Regions from separate parts of the Providencia sp. LY12 genome, predicted to be linked through region 2. Evidence: predicted binding sites of a transcription regulator. Region 2 holds the regulator's gene; the other holds the start of a gene.
The links. Region 2 encodes PurR, which represses purine synthesis genes. Its sites were predicted from a motif close to CANGCAAACGTTTGCNTG; they were not measured.
Positions count from the first base shown of each region.

Region 1: the regulator PurR is predicted to act here: its motif matches at 1,701-1,718, upstream of purM (phosphoribosylformylglycinamidine cyclo-ligase).

Region 1 is NZ_CM172594.1:2,388,571-2,394,181, reverse strand. Features, by position in the region: gene purN (phosphoribosylglycinamide formyltransferase) at 1-597, opposite strand, end outside; gene purM (phosphoribosylformylglycinamidine cyclo-ligase) at 597-1,637, opposite strand; gene upp (uracil phosphoribosyltransferase) at 1,955-2,581, shown strand; gene uraA (uracil permease) at 2,658-3,953, shown strand; gene hda (DnaA inactivator Hda) at 4,084-4,785, shown strand; gene arsC (arsenate reductase (glutaredoxin)) at 4,836-5,192, opposite strand; gene bepA (beta-barrel assembly-enhancing protease) at 5,205-5,611, opposite strand, start outside.
Region 2 is NZ_CM172594.1:1,917,667-1,923,277, reverse strand. Features, by position in the region: gene ACY3ZI_RS09105 (Grx4 family monothiol glutaredoxin) at 1-148, opposite strand, end outside; gene sodB (superoxide dismutase [Fe]) at 748-1,326, shown strand; gene cydH (cytochrome bd-I oxidase subunit CydH) at 1,415-1,498, opposite strand; gene purR (HTH-type transcriptional repressor PurR) at 1,766-2,791, shown strand; gene punR (DNA-binding transcriptional activator PunR) at 2,807-3,712, opposite strand; gene punC (purine nucleoside transporter PunC) at 3,835-5,058, shown strand; gene ACY3ZI_RS09075 (helix-turn-helix transcriptional regulator) at 5,232-5,611, shown strand, end outside.

The DNA of each region.
Region 1 (5,611 bases), 470 kb from region 2:
GAGCAGGGCTTTACCGTCTTGCATCACGAGGCGACCAGAAACAAACCATGCAATAACTTGAGGGTAAATCAGGTGCTCTTGCAGTTTAACGCGTTCAACCAAATCGTCTTCGGTGTCTTGCGGTAAAACAGGCACATGTCCTTGCAAAATAATCGGACCACCATCGAGTTCTTCAGTGACAAAATGCACGGAAGTGCCGTGTTCTTTATCGCCGTTCTCAAGTGCACGTCGATGAGTATGTAACCCCGGATATTTAGGCAGTAAAGAAGGGTGGATATTCAGCATTTTCCCTGTGAAATGTTTCACAAACTCAGGGGTTAAAATACGCATAAACCCAGCCAAGACCACTAAATCCGGTTGATACTGCTCGATAGCGTCTAACAGTGCAGCATCGTAGGCTTGGCGGTCAGTGAATGCTTTCGAGCTAACACAAAGGGCTGGAATGCCAGCCTCTTGTGCGCGAACCAAACCGTAAGCATCACTTTTATTACTGACCACCGCGACGATTTGCCCATCGATTTCATGGCGTTGGCAGGCATCAATTATTGATTGCAAATTACTGCCACTGCCGGAAATCAAAACAACGATATTTTTCATTAGCGGATAACAACCTGCTCTTCACCCGCAGGTAATTCGCCAATGGTTCCGATCTGCCAAGCGTTTTCACCTAATACGGTCAGCAGTTTTAATGCGGACTCAACTTCGGTTTGTGGCAGAGCAATGATGATACCGACGCCGCAGTTAAATGTACGATACATTTCATGGGTGGTGACATCACCTGCTTGTTGCAGCCATTCGAATACCGCAGGCCATTCCCAGCTGTTGCCATCAATAATGGCTTGGGTGTTGTCAGGTAAAACGCGAGGAATATTTTCCCAGAAGCCGCCGCCAGTAATGTGTGCAATGGCATGAATGTCGTTTTTCGCGATCAATTCCAAGACATTTTTAACATAGATACGGGTTGGTTCTAACAGGTGGTCAGCAAGGGGTTTGCCCGCCAATTGCGTGGTTTCTGGATTGGTTTTGCTGACTTCCAGAATTTTACGCACTAATGAGTAACCGTTAGAGTGAGGACCGCTTGAGGCTAACGCGATCAGTGCGTCGCCCGCACTGACTTTTGTGCCATCAATAATTTCAGAGCGCTCAACGACACCCACACAGAAGCCTGCAACATCATAATCTTCGCCGTGGTACATGCCCGGCATTTCAGCGGTTTCACCACCGACTAATGCACAGCCAGACTGCTTACAGCCTTCCGCGATACCGGTGATAACGCTTGCTGCGGTATCCACATCCAGCTTACCGGTTGCATAATAGTCTAAGAAAAACAGAGGCTCAGCACCTTGGACAATCAGGTCGTTGACGCACATAGCGACTAAATCGATACCGATGGATTCATGACGTTTTAAGTCCATCGCGAGGCGTAGTTTAGTTCCCACACCGTCAGTGCCTGAGACTAAAACAGGCTCACGGTATTTTTGTGGTAGGGCACACAGTGCGCCGAACCCTCCCAATCCTCCCATCACTTCTGGACGGCGAGTCTCTTTCACCACACCTTTGATACGTTCAACCAATGCGTTACCTGCATCAATATCAACACCGGCATCTTTATAGCTGAGAGAGGTTTTATCAGTCACTACGGCCCCCAAGGCAATTGCATTTTGGAAAAGATAACTTCATTTGCCGATATTCTATCAGGCTCCGCAAACGTTTGCGATAGCTTTCTGACTGAAATATTTGATGCAATAAATAGTGATGTCGTGACGCAAAGCGCATGATTTTATTCGCTGCCTACAACATAAAAAATATTATGTGTATACTAATTCAGCAAATAACGCCTGATTGATGATTGTTTGACCTTAATCAAGATGATACTAGTGGCATTGAGGGGAAAAAGCGGTATAATCCCGCGATTTTTTTGTCCGGTGACGTTTTAAAAAAGTAGGAGAAACCCATGAAGATCGTTGAGGTAAAACACCCTCTCGTTAAACATAAACTCGGCCTGATGCGAGATCATGACATAAGCACTAAGCGCTTTCGTGAACTGGCCTCAGAGGTTGGTAGCCTACTGACTTATGAAGCGACCGCTGACCTAGAAACTGAAAAAGTAACAATTGATGGTTGGTGTGGTCCTGTAGAAATTGAACAAATTAAAGGTAAAAAAATCACTGTAGTCCCTATCCTGCGTGCGGGTATTGGCATGATGAACGGCGTATTGGAAAGCATCCCAAGCGCACGTATCAGTGTAGTGGGTATTTACCGTGATGAAGAAACGTTACAACCTGTCCCTTATTTCCAAAAATTAGTTTCTAACATTGATGAGCGCATGGCGCTAATTGTAGACCCAATGTTAGCAACCGGTGGTTCTATGATTGCCACCATTGACCTCCTGAAAAAATCCGGCTGTAATTCAATTAAAGTCTTAGTTTTAGTTGCTGCACCGGAAGGTATTGCTGCATTAGAAGCAGCGCACCCAGACGTTGAACTGTACACGGCTTCAATTGACCAACACTTAAATGAAGAAGGTTACATTGTTCCGGGTCTAGGAGACGCGGGCGATAAGATATTTGGTACTAAATAATAATGAAGCCGACTGAAGAGTCGGCTTTTTTTTGATAAAAAAAAGAATATTCACGACGCATAAGAGGATGACGAGCATGACACGCCGCACGATAAGTGTTGAAGAAAGACCACCATTACTACAAACCATTCCATTAAGCTTTCAACATTTGTTTGCCATGTTTGGGGCAACGGTTATTGTTCCTATTTTGTTTGGCGTGAACCCGGCAACGATTTTATTATTCAACGGGATCGGTACGCTGCTGTATTTATTTATCTGTAAGGGAAAAATCCCGGCTTATTTAGGGTCGAGCTTCGCCTTTATTTCTCCGGTATTAATTTTACTGCCTCTTGGGTATGAGTTAGCGCTTGGCGGGTTTATTATCTGCGGGGTGCTGTTCTGTATTGTGGCATTGATTGTCAAAGTGGCAGGACGCGGTTGGATAAATGTGATGTTCCCACCCGCAGCGATGGGGGCGATTGTCGCGGTTATCGGTCTGGAATTAGCGCAAACGGCAGCGGGTATGGCGGGCTTATTACCTAAAGAAGGCGCCGCGGTTGATTCAAATACCTTAATTATCTCGATCACCACATTGTCAGTCACTATCTTGTGTGCTGTGGTTTTCCGTGGATTCTTATCGATTATCCCAATCTTAATTGGTTTCCTCTCAGGTTACGCACTTTCCTACTTTATGGGGATTGTTGACTTTACGCCAGTTATCGAAGCGCCATGGTTTGCCATTCCGACTTTCTATACACCGCGTTTTGAGTGGTTTGCGATTTTAACCATCCTGCCTGCGGCGTTAGTGGTCATTGCGGAACACGTTGGGCACTTAGTGGTGACCGCGAATATCGTTGAGCGCGATTTAATGAAAAACCCTGGCTTACATCGTTCCATGTTCGCAAACGGTTTCTCTACCGTGTTATCGGGTTTCTTTGGCTCGACACCAAATACGACATATGGTGAAAACATCGGCGTAATGGCGATTACTAAGGTCTACAGTACGTGGGTCATTGGTGGTGCGGCAATTATCGCTATCTTACTCTCTTGCGTGGGCAAATTAGCGGCTGCGATTCAATTAGTGCCAGTACCCGTCATGGGCGGTGTTTCACTGTTACTGTACGGCGTAATCGGTGCTTCGGGTATTCGTGTTCTGATTGATTCAAAAGTAGATTATAACAAACCCCAAAACCTGATTTTAACTTCAGTGATTTTAATCATCGGTGTGAGTGGCGCGGTGATCCACATTGGTCAAGCTGAACTGAAAGGAATGGCGTTGGCGACTATCGTCGGTATTCTGATGGCGCTGTTATTTCGCTTTATTACCTTTGTTCGCCCAGAAAAACAGTTTGTGACTTCAGAAGTGAAAGTCTTAGACGAAAATAAAAAATAAGTCATGATTAAGTAAAATAGATTGCCGGAGTGGCTAAAGCTCCGGCAATTAACCGTCAGGCTGTTCATCTCTTCTTGTTATTTATGATAAACTCAATGGCGTTAATTGAACTGCACAATCAGAGGCGCTTCTGAATACACCATCTCAACTCTCATTACCACTTTCTCTTCCTGATGATGAAACCTTTGCCAGTTTTTATGCAGGGGAAAATGAGGGATTACTCTCTGCGCTCAAAACGGCGATTAATCAGCCTCATGGTAGTTATATCTATTACTGGTCAAGAGAAGGAGGCGGTAAGAGTCATTTACTGCATGCGGCATGTGCTGAGTTGTCTGAGCAAGGTGTTGCTGTGGGTTATGTGCCACTGGATAAACGCGCTTACTTTGTACCTGATGTGCTTGAAGGTATGGAACATCTTTCTCTTGTCTGTATTGATAATATTCAATGCATCGCAGGGGATGAAGAGTGGGAAATGGCCATCTTCAATCTGTATAACCGCATTTTAGAAATTGGTCGAACCTGCTTACTGATCACCGGGGATCGCCCACCGCGCCAGATTGACTTGAAGCTGCCGGATTTAGCTTCTCGCCTAGATTGGGGGCAAATTTATAAACTGCACCCTTTAAGTGATGAAGACAAAATTTGTGCGCTGCAATTACGCGCCAGTATTCGTGGATTCGAATTGCCTGAAGATGTTTGTCGGTTTGTATTAAAACGGTTAGACAGAAAGATGGGCACCTTATTTGATATCTTAAATAAGCTTGATCACGCCTCGATTGTCGCCCAGCGTAAAATGACCATTCCTTTCGTTAAAGACATTCTCAAGTTATAAAAAATTGGCAGCCCATCGACTGCCAATTTATTGTCTGCCAAATAGCCTGCTTATAAAATTTCCAGTACTTGCTCTGGTGGGCGACCCAACTTGGCTTTTTTACTTTTTACCACAATCGGACGCTCAATTAACTTTGGATTATCATGCATGGCTTGAATAAGCTGCGCTTGAGTGACGCTATCATCCGCTAATTTCAATTCTTTATAGATATCTTCTTTGGTGCGCATTAATTGGCGCGCATCGGTAAATCCAAGCATCTTCAGCAATTTTTCAATCTCAGCGACTGAAGGTGGCGTCGTTAAATATTCAACCACCGTCGGCGTGATGCCTTTTTCTTGCAATAAAGCCAGTGTTTCACGGCTCTTGGAGCAGCGAGGGTTGTGATAAATTTTAATTGAATCCGTCATTATCTTTATTCCTTACGGTTTTGCGTTGCTATCGCGCTCTTTTAATCGAGTGAGTTCATCGATTCGCGCATCAAAACGTTGTTGTTCATAACTGCCTAAGCGGCTTTTACGGCTCGCTTCGCTTAAATAATTAATGGCAGTATCATAGTTGCCGCGCAGTGCCATGCCTTCGGCATACGCCGCCAGTTCTGCATTACGATCCCCAAGTTTTGCGGAAGCTTCCGCAAGCAGATCCCAACCAATAGGGTCATCTGGGTAATCAAACGTGTATTTATTCAATAAATTAGTGGCATCTTTATATTGCCCGTTACTGACGTATGCGTTCGCTAAGTTGACAATAAACACCGTATTTTTCGGTGCTTTTTTCAAAGCATCTTGTAGGCGAGCAACCGCTTTACCAACTTGTTTTTGCTCAATAT
Region 2 (5,611 bases):
CAACGTAAGCAAAACGCTCACCGCAAGAAGAGAGAGCTTGAACAGCTTGAGCAGAAAAACCGCAGCTAGGCAGTTTTGGAGAGCCTTTCATGTATAATAAAATTGGGTTTTCTTTAACTTGGCGCTCAATTTTTTCGATAGTTGTCATTTTATATCCTAAAACGTGGGTGCTGATTTTGCAGTCACTGAGCCACTTTGAATCATTTGCAAGGCAACTCATTAGACAGAACACATTGACCGGTGTAATCGCCGGCATAGTCAAAACATCGCAAATTGTTCCGTGATTGTTTCATACAATATGCCAGTTTTATAAGGCGAATACTATAGCACTCCTATTTGCTGTACTCAAAAGGTGAAAAGCAAATAGCAACGTTTTCTTTTTACTATAAAAAATTCACTCTGGGTGTTTTTGCCGTGTAATCATGGGAGTTATTTGTTAATATATTAGCAAATTAATAACACTTGATGTATTTCCCTGCTCTTCAATGACAATAACGACACGCAGTGGAATAATTATTATGCAACTTACTAACAATTAAGGCATAAATAGCATCATGGAACAGGTTTTTTCTTACTGTAACCTGTATTCTGTTATGATAAATCATGACTTACAATGCGGCGCAATAGCTCAGCACAGCTCAACGTCACTACACTAGAAGTAGATTAATTAATAGAAGTACATTTAATTTCGCTCATTTTACGAGCAAACACCCTAAACACTGAATAAAAGCAATCAAGGAGTACGCAATGTCTTTTGAATTACCAGCTCTACCTTATGCTAAAGATGCTTTAGAACCTCATATCTCTGCTGAGACCTTAGAATACCACTATGGTAAGCACCACAACACTTATGTTGTTAACCTGAATAACCTGATCAAAGGCACCAAATTTGAAGGTCTGTCTTTAGAAGAAATCATTAAAACTTCTGAAGGTGGCGTATTCAATAACGCGGCTCAAGTTTGGAACCACACTTTCTACTGGCACTGCTTGGCTCCAAATGCAGGTGGCGAGCCAACCGGTAAAGTTGCAGAAGCTATCAACAAAGCATTTGGTTCATTTGCTCAGTTCAAAGAGCAATTCACTGATGCCGCAGTTAAAAACTTCGGTGCAGGTTGGACTTGGTTAGTGAAGAAAGCAGATGGCAGCCTGGCTATCGTTAACACATCTAACGCGGCAACACCAATTTCTGGTGACGATAAGCCAGTTCTGACTGTTGATATCTGGGAACACGCTTACTACATCGACTACCGTAACGCACGTCCAAAATACTTAGAAAACTTCTGGGCGTTGGTTAACTGGAAATTTGTTGAAGAAAATCTGGCTTAATTTTAGTTCAGATCTAAAATGACTAAGGGCGAGTATATTACTCGCCCTTAATTATTTCTCATCCTTATTAGATAGGATGGAAATGAAATCAGAAAATGTGCACAGCAAACAAAATAATTACAGCTAAAGAGCCAAACGCAGCTAGCAATCCATATTTAAAATCTGTATCCATGAGACCCTCTCATATAAAGAAATTGAATTATCAAATAACCATAAAATAAAAAGGTTATTTCAGTATACATGCACAAAAACGTAAAACCAGTGTCTATATCACATGTTATAACATCAATTATTTCTTTCGTTTTTGCGCTAGATCAGACAAAATCGACAACAAATCGCTAAATTATTGCCAGCAAAGGTACTATGCATCAATATGCAGGTAATTATTTAACTAGAATTATTTTAGAGACCAAGTTTTGGTTAGGAGTTTTTTCTTCTCATGGCAACAATTAAAGATGTGGCGAAACGTGCGGGCGTCTCTACCACAACCGTCTCCCATGTTATCAACAAGACGCGTTTTGTCGCTGATGATACAAAAACAGCCGTTTGGGCCGCCATCAAAGAGCTCAATTATTCTCCGAGTGCGGTTGCGCGTAGTTTAAAAGTCAACCACACCAAATCAATTGGTCTGTTGGCAACATCAAGTGAAGCCCCCTATTTCGCAGAAGTGATCGAGTCTGTCGAGAATAGTTGCTATGAGAAAGGCTATACTCTAATTTTATGTAACTCTCACAATAACTTAGGTAAGCAAAAAGCGTACTTGCAAATGTTGGCACAAAAACGTGTCGATGGGCTACTTGTGATGTGTTCAGAATACCCTGACACCTTGATAGGTATGTTGGAAGATTACCGAAATATCCCAATGGTCGTCATGGACTGGGGTACCTCTCGCGGGGATTTCACTGACAGTATTATTGATAACTCTTTCCACGGTGGTTACTTAGCGGGTCGTTACCTTATTGACCGTGGTCACCGTGAAATTGGCGTGATCCCTGGCTCTCTCGAAAGAAATACAGGTATTGGGCGTTTAACCGGCTTCAAAAAAGCCATGGAAGAAGCCAAAGTCACATTAAAAGATGAATGGATTGTTCAAGGGGATTTCGAGCCAGAATCAGGCTATAAAGCGATGATGCAGATCCTCAGTAACAAGCACCGCCCTACTGCGGTCTTCTGTGGTGGAGACATCATGGCGATGGGGGCAATCTGTGCGGCTGACGAGATGGGATTACGTGTCCCTCAAGATATTTCCATTATTGGTTATGATAACGTGCGTAATGCACGATATTTCACGCCTGCATTAACCACAATCCACCAGCCAAAAGAGCGTTTAGGTCAAATGGCGTTTGCGATGTTGCTCGATCGTATTGTGAATAAACGCGAAGATGCGCAAACGATTGAAGTTCATCCGCGTTTAGTTGAGCGCCGTTCCGTGGCTGACGGTCCATTTATTGATTATCGCCGCTAAGTCTACCTCAGCACATTAGCTCGCAAACCACTCCGCGTTGAGCGTTTCGCTATCACCAAGATAGTCAAGCAGCCATCTCAACGCTGGAGATGTATCATTCTCAACCCACGTTAAGCAGCAAGGGCTTTCAGGAAACGGCTGTGCTAATTCCAGCTCAACAAGCTTGCCTTCTGCACACAATGGCGCTGCACGGTGCTCAGGAACCATTCCCACACACAGCCCATTTTCCAAACACGCTAAACCACTTTCCCAGTAAGGCACAACTAAGCGACGTTGGTTATCCAGCGCCCAAGTATCTCTTTTCGGTAAGCTTCTTGAGGTATCTTCTAAGCACAAACTTGGATATTCACGCATTTGATCATCTGTCAGTTTGCCCTGAATTTTTGCTAATGGGTGATCGGGGCTCGCAACACAACGCCATGACATAAAGCCCATATCACGGAAGCTATAGCGCTCTCCAATTGGTGAAGCACGGGTCGCTCCAATCGCAACATCCACACGTCCATCGGCTAAAGCATCCCAAACTCCATTAAACACTTCAGGGTGGATATACAGTTCAATATCAGGGAAATGACGATAAAAATCCAAAATCAGCTGTTCCGTACGCTGCGGTTTTACGATGCAATCAACAGCAATACTGAACTGTCCGCGCCATCCATTGGCGACTTGTTGGCATTGATGTCGAGTATCAATCATTTTTTTGATAACACTTCGACTTTCTTTAATAAAGATAGCCCCGGCTTCCGTCAATACCACATCACGGTGACGACGTTCGAATAGCGGAACTGCTAACCATTCTTCGACTTGTTTTACTGTGTAGCTGATCGCTGAAGGAACTCGATGCAGCTCATCCGCAGCACCACTAAAGCTTCCCGTTCGAGCAACTGCGTCTATGACTTCAAGTGCATGAGCTGACCACATTTTCTTTCCTTTCAAATTATTTGATAGCAGAGTCCAAATATTACCGTTTCACAACGTAAAAAAATAGCCTATACAATAAGATAACTATCAACATTATTTTAAATATAGATTAAGCAAAAACTATGACAAATACTGCGACAAAAAACTCCTCTGGATTTTTGATTTATCTTGCTGGCCTAAGCATGCTGGGGTTTTTAGCCATCGATATGTATCTGCCAGCCTTTGGTTCAATGCAAACAACCTTAAATACGACTGAAGGCGCTATCAGCGCATCATTAAGTATCTTTCTAGCGGGCTTCGCGTTTGCCCAGCTATTATGGGGACGCCTTTCAGATAAATTAGGACGCAAACCTATCCTTATTGTTGGGCTTTCCCTGTTTATTGTTAGCTGTCTAGCAATGATTTGGGTCACCGATGCCACTCAGTTATTAATCCTTCGATTCTTGCAAGCCGTTGGCGTTTGTTCTGCTGCGGTTTTATGGCAGGCCCTCGTTATCGACCGCTATAACGAAGCTGATACTCAAAAAGTATTTGCCTCTATCATGCCTTTAGTGGCGCTTTCTCCTGCATTAGCGCCACTTTTAGGTGCCTGGGTGCTTGAGCACAAAAACTGGGAATTTATCTTCATCGTGCTGATGATGGTGGGCGTTTTACTCCTGCTACCGACCTTGATGCTAAAAAAAGTGGCACCGAAAGTCATCGCAGAAGAAAACCAGCCACAAACCAAAGTTTCCTTTGCTACCTTGCTAAGCTCCCCTGTTTTCAGTGGTAACGTACTTGTGTATGCAGCGTGTAGCGCTGGCTTTTTTGCATGGCTAACGGGTTCGCCATTTATTCTACGCAATATGGGCTTTAACCCTGCGGATATCGGCTTGAGTTATATCCCTCAAACACTGGCATTTATTGTCGGGGGATACGGCTGCCGCTTCGTATTAGCTAAAGTTCGCGCTGAAACGTTGTTCCCAATCTTGCTAGCGGGTTATGCCGTTAGTATGATTATTCTCTTTGTGATGGCGATTTATACGCAGCCAACATTAACCATGATTTTGGTTCCATTTTGCTTTATGGCAGCAATGAACGGAGCATCATACCCAATTGCAGTCGCCAAAGCCCTCAATACGTTCCCATCTGCTAGTGGTAAGGCCGCTGCACTGCAAAACGCCTTACAATTAGGGTTATGTTTCTTAGCCAGTTTATTAGTGTCTGCACTTACATTTGACCCTTTACTCGCTACAACTGGCGTGATGGCATTTACTGTAATCCCAATGATTATAGGCTATTTCATGCAGCGTTGTGCTAGCAAGTCCAATGATGCGATTAAGCACACTGAATATCAGCATGACTAATCGTTAGTTAACGTTATTTTTTGGCATCATAATAATCAGTTCCGTTACTATTATTAATAACGGAACTGATTTTTAATAAATACGTTATTTGGTGAATATATCGTTTATAGAGTTAATTTTTTCCCTATAACACGCTATTATTAGCATATTCAATTATGACGTTTTGAAGAGCCATGCTGAAACAGTATTATCCTCCTGATGAATTAAAAGAATTTGTTAGTTCAGTTTTGATTATCAAGAAATTTACTGATGCTATTAAGATCTTCCCAGGTACAGGTGCTGAAATATGGGTTTCGACTGAAAATATCAGTATGTCGACTCACGAACATACATCCGTCAATCCATTTCAGTTAATCATCCCCAGAGTCAATATATTTACCGCCATCCCGAATAATGCCAGCGTGATGGTGCTGCGTATTCGCCACGATGCCTTACGTTTTTTACTTCCCCAACGCACGTTAAATTATACGGATATCCCTACTCCGCTTAGCCAAATATGGAGCAATAATTGGTTTAAATCATTGGCCAATTCTTCATTCAAAGAGTTGCATGA